One region of the Neglectibacter caecimuris genome, then DNA from elsewhere that is predicted to be linked to it. Evidence: riboswitches for the same ligand, from Rfam matches in the RefSeq annotation. Region 1 holds a riboswitch; the other holds the start of a gene.
What was found. Region 1 has a riboswitch for cobalamin ahead of U8T64_RS04540 (S-layer homology domain-containing protein). Riboswitches for the same ligand answer to the same signal wherever they lie in the genome.
Positions count from the first base shown of each region.

Region 2: another riboswitch for cobalamin. It lies ahead of U8T64_RS12045 (DUF4430 domain-containing protein); the one in region 1 lies ahead of U8T64_RS04540 (S-layer homology domain-containing protein).

Region 1 is NZ_JAWXXK010000003.1:320,057-322,518, reverse strand. Features, by position in the region: gene U8T64_RS04540 (S-layer homology domain-containing protein) at 1-1,528, opposite strand, end outside; cobalamin riboswitch at 1,674-1,940, opposite strand; cobalamin riboswitch at 2,298-2,462, shown strand, end outside.
Region 2 is NZ_JAWXXK010000008.1:175,636-178,097, reverse strand. Features, by position in the region: partial or broken gene U8T64_RS12050 (M15 family metallopeptidase) at 79-711, shown strand; cobalamin riboswitch at 956-1,211, shown strand; gene U8T64_RS12045 (DUF4430 domain-containing protein) at 1,412-1,918, shown strand; gene U8T64_RS12040 (hypothetical protein) at 1,918-2,421, shown strand.

The DNA.
Region 1 (2,462 bases):
AGGCCATATCCTTTCTTGCCCAGCGCTCGATTTTCGGATAATCGGAGAACTGTGCCAGAATATCCCGCACAGCGCTGTCGTCCAGCTCGCTGTTCAGCCCACAGAGCCGGGCGGCGCGGGCCACCATGGCCCCGGCCTCCTGCCTGGTGATGGTTCCGTGGGGGTTGAACCGATCCTTTGACACGCCGGCCACAATGCCGTAGCCGTAGGCGGAGCCGATATAGGCGGAATACCATTTTCCGCCGGGAACATCCTTGAACACGGTGGTTTCTTTTTTGGGCAATCCCAGCGCCTGTACTACGATGGTGGCGAATTCCGCGCGGGTCATGTTGGCGGCGGGGGCAAATTTCCCGGCGCCCTTTCCCACCACGATCTCCCGGGAAGCGAGGGCTTCGATGGCGGCGAGATTGGGGGAGGCGGAAATATCGGAGAAGGTGGCGGCCGGAGCCGTTACAGGCCTTGCGGTGATATCCTGGTTTTTACCGGGCAGTCCGCCGCCGGTGGTCAGGCTGCCTCCGCTGAGATCTACCATTCTCGCATCGCTCATGCGGTAAAGGCTGCTGCGCCCGCTTCTGGCGCGCTGAACGGCCGCCAGGGCGTAAAGTCCCTGTTCTGTGGCCATCAGATTGGAGGAAAATCTTGTCTTGGTATGAGAAAATCCGCTGCCTCTCCGGGTGAAGGTGAGCAGCTCGTCCACAGCAGTTTTTCCGCCCTTTGTAAACCTGGGGTCGTCCAGGGAAATCCCCAGCTCGCAGAGAGCGACGATCACTTGGGCACAGCTTTCCGCGTTGACCGCTCCGTCCTGAGAAAAACCGCCGCTGCCGTTCTGTTTTTTGGAAAGGCAGGTCAAGCCCTTTTCCACTGCCCGGCTGACGGCGGGCTGCTCCCGGTATTTTGCCAAAGCCTGCAGGGCCATGGCGGTGATATCCACCTCGGAAGCGGCGCTTTTGCCCTGCAGGCTCCAGCCGCCGTCGCTGTTCTGGGCTTTTACGATATAGTCCACATAGAGCTGGCGGGCAGCCTGTGTTTTCGCGCCCGAGGCCTGGGGCATGGGATAATTTCTGGAATCCAGGGCAAGCAATGCCCAGACCGGGCCGTTTATGCCCTGCCAGATGGTTTTTTCGTAATCTCCCAGGGGCTGTGTGAGGTCATAGCCCGCCACATTTCTCGCATCCTTGCCCAAAGCGGCAAGGGCCAGGATCACCCGGGAATACTCTGTATACTTTTTATCGCTGAGTATGCCGCTGCAGCCCTGTACATAGCTTTCCACAGCGGCGTAATAATTGGGGTAATAATCGGAGGGAACCTGGCTGTCGGAGCGGGCCAGCCCCAGAACGGTCCATTCGCCGCCGATGGAGCCCACCTGCGGGCTTTTCACCGTGTTTGCGAGATACTGAGCTGTGTCCAGCGCTGTTTCATTCACCGCGCTGTCGGATACGGCCGCCAGGGCCTGTATGGGCAGCAGGCTCACCACCATAAGAAGCGCCAGCAGCAGGGCGGCCATTCGTGTTTTCTTTTGTCTTTTCATAGGAAACGACCCTTTCTTTTGTCCAGTCATAACAAATTTTATAGGAAGCCGCGCTTTGTGGACAGGCAAAAGAAAAGACGGCAGCAAAAAAGCTGTCGCCTTTGTGGGTAAGAGAAAAAGACGTTCCGGCAAACGCCGGACGTTTTCAAACTATCCTCTTTTTGTAGGTCTTCTGACTGGCATGTTCAGGCATATTGCCAACGCGGGCTTCCCGCCTTCCCAGCCCCGAGGGGGCGGCCAGTGACCTGCTTTCGCAGAAAGAAAGCCCGCTCCATGCTTACAGCACCGCCTTGCCGGATAAGCCGCCCTTCCGAAGGGAACGGAAAGGACCGGACAAGGCCGTGTTCAGGTTTTGCACCTGATTCCCTTGTTCAGCGAACATGTTCAGCGAACAAGAATACGTGTCTCTGATTTGAGGTCGCGTATTTGCCACAAAAGCCGGAGCATATAAAATTGTGCCTTCATTCTATACCATAAAAGTTACCCTGTCAATGGATATTGTCGTTCTTTTTTGAAAGGCACGGAACTTTTGCGAACCAGACTTTTTGTTACTGAGAAAAAGCGCATGATTTCCTGGGAATTTGAAAAGAGAAGAAAGATTTTTAATAGGGTGAAAAAAGGCGGCGAGAGCGGCCGAATTAGAAAAGGGATATCAAAAAAATGATGTTGTTGGGACTTGTATTTTGAAAACGCTTGTGCTATGCTGTTGGCAAACAAAGCGGGCTGCCGCTCTGTTTGCACAAAGGAAGGAGATCGTCGCCGCTGCCGTACCGCTTTTTTGGGAATTTGCCGTTTTTCCGAAGGGCCAGGAGCTGCGTAGATGGAATGGGGTGAAAAGCCCCGCGCGACCGGCGCTGTAAGCGCGAGACCGTTCCGAAGCATACCATACCTGTAATATAGGATATGTGAGCCGAAAGGCCGCCACTGCGGGCAG
Region 2 (2,462 bases), on a different contig from region 1:
TGGCTCATGGAAGGATCCTTGGCAGCGGCAATTTCGTTTCTCATGATCTTGGCTTGCCTGAACTATACTGCAAAGCGCCTGCCGGAGAAGGGCGTCGGCGCAAAGGGAGAAGCGTCGTCCGACATTTCTGAAACCGCTTTGCAGGGCGGGGAAGAAGACGTTCTCTGGAGTCTGCGTCTGGTAAACCGTTGGAATCCCATTCCGGAAGGGTATACAGTTGACCTGAAAGAGCTTCCCGGCGGAGAACAGGTAGATGAACGGATCTATGAGCCCTTGCTGGAAATGCTGGAGGCAGCTCGGGAAGGAAACTGGGGGGAAGTACCCAGGGTCATTTCCGGTTACCGCACGCAGGAAACCCAGCAAGCGCTTTACGAGGAAGAAGTTGCCCGGTATCAGGCTGAAGGCTGGGGCTTGGAAGAGGCCAAAGAAAAAGCCGGCAAATGGGTGGCTGTTCCCGGCACCAGCGAACACCAGCTGGGTCTGGCGGTAGATCTGGAGGGCGCCACCTATGATGTGTTTTCCTGGCTGCAGGAGAACAGCTATCAATATGGCTTTATCTTTCGTTATCCCAGCGAAAAAACAGAGCTCACCGGCACGGTAGAGGAGGTTTGGCATTACCGCTATGTAGGGGTGGAGGCCGCTGCGGAGATATATGAGAGAGGGATTTGTCTGGAAGAGTATCTCACGGAGAAGAATGGTGAAATGTACTGACTATATAAAGAAAGCGTAAGTCCAGCTCCGAAGTGTTCCCGCAAATTTTTGAAAAAACGGCAGCCTGGCAAAAAGCCGAAAAACCGCGATTTTTCTGAAAAATCAAAGCTTGCGTTGCCTTTTGCCGGCAGCAGCTTAAAGCAGCAGAGGAACTTCCTTTTTCTCTGGCCGCAAGCTGGCTTTGATCAAGGCGCTTTCAGGACGGAAAACCAAGTTGACTTTTTCCTTCCTTTAGGGTATCATAATGCCCGTTGGGGCTCCAGGTGTCTGCGGAAGATCCCGCAGCCGAACACAGGAACAGGGGTGAGATTCCCCGGCGAACCCGTCGCCGTGATGGCGCAGCGCTTTTCAGGGCGGGGAGGAAATGCCGTGCCAGGAAGCGGTTTTTCCTTTCCGCGGCCCACTGGCAAATGCCGGGAAGGGGAAACAGAGCGCGCTCAGCCGCCGAAGCAGCCGAGCACCGCCTAAGCCGAAAGACTTGCCTGGAGGGCCGTGTAAAGCACCACGGGTAACTGGCGCTTTATACAGGAGCCGCCGGAAGGCTGTTGCCCTTCCCGCGTCACGTTCCTGCCTGAAGCAGACTGTGGAACGGTTTGTATTGCTATCGTTTCAGGCGACCACCCTTCTTAGTTGCATTTCAAAACAGGGTCAAATTTACATTTGGCCGCAAAACAACAACGGAAGGAAAGGGATCAAACACATGAACAGACGTACAAAAAACATTCGCATTTTTTCGCTGCTGCTGGCACTGCTTTTGGTAGCCGGCCTGTTCGCTGGCTGCGGGGAAAATTCGGAGCCTTCTTCTCAGTCTTCGGAATCCTCTGCTCAGTCTTCGGAATCCTCTGCTCAATCTTCGGAATCCTCTGCTCAATCTTCGGAATCCTCTTCTCAGCAGGGCTCTGCCGTATCTGCCGCCGTCAAAAATATTACGGTAAAGGTAGTGCATAAGGACGGCAGTGAAAAGGAATTCGCCATTGCCGCCCAGGGTGAGACCCTCCGGGAGGCACTGGAGCAGGAGAAGCTGGTAGAGGGCGAGGACGGACAATACGGCCTCTTCATCAAATCGGCAGACGGCGAAACCGCTGACGACGGCAACCAGGAATGGTGGTGCGTGACCAAGGGCGGCGAGCAGGTCAATACTGGTGTAGACGGCGTAAAAATCGCGGATGGCGATGTATATGAGCTTACTCTCACGGTAGGCTATTGATGAAGGTCAAGCTGCTGGACATCTGCCTGATGGCGATGATGGGCGTAGTGCTGGTGGTTTCCAAAGAGGTGCTGGCGTTTTTGCCCAATGTAGAGCTGATCACACTCCTGATTATTCTGTTCACTCTGGTGTTCCGCAGAAGGGTGATCGGGGCTCTGGGTGTGTTTCTGCTGCTGGAGGGCCTGCTTTACGGCTTTGGGATATGGTGGGTCATGTACCTGTATATCTGGCCAATTTTGGCCCTGCTTACTTGGCTGTTCCACTGGCTGAAGCGCGCCTGGCAATGGGCGATTTTCGCGGGGCTCTATGGGCTGGCCTTTGGCACGCTGTGCTCCATGGTCTATTGGCCCATGTGGAAGCTTCCCGCCATTCTTTCCTGGATTGCCAGCGGTTTCTATTTTGACTGCAACCACGCCGTGTTCAATTTTCTGCTATGCCTTTTTCTGTACTACCCTTTGCGGCTGGGCCTGGAAAAGCTGCAAAAGCAGATCAACCTTGCTTGATTTTTCGGCGGGTTTTGGTTCGCTTTGTCTGAACAGCTGTC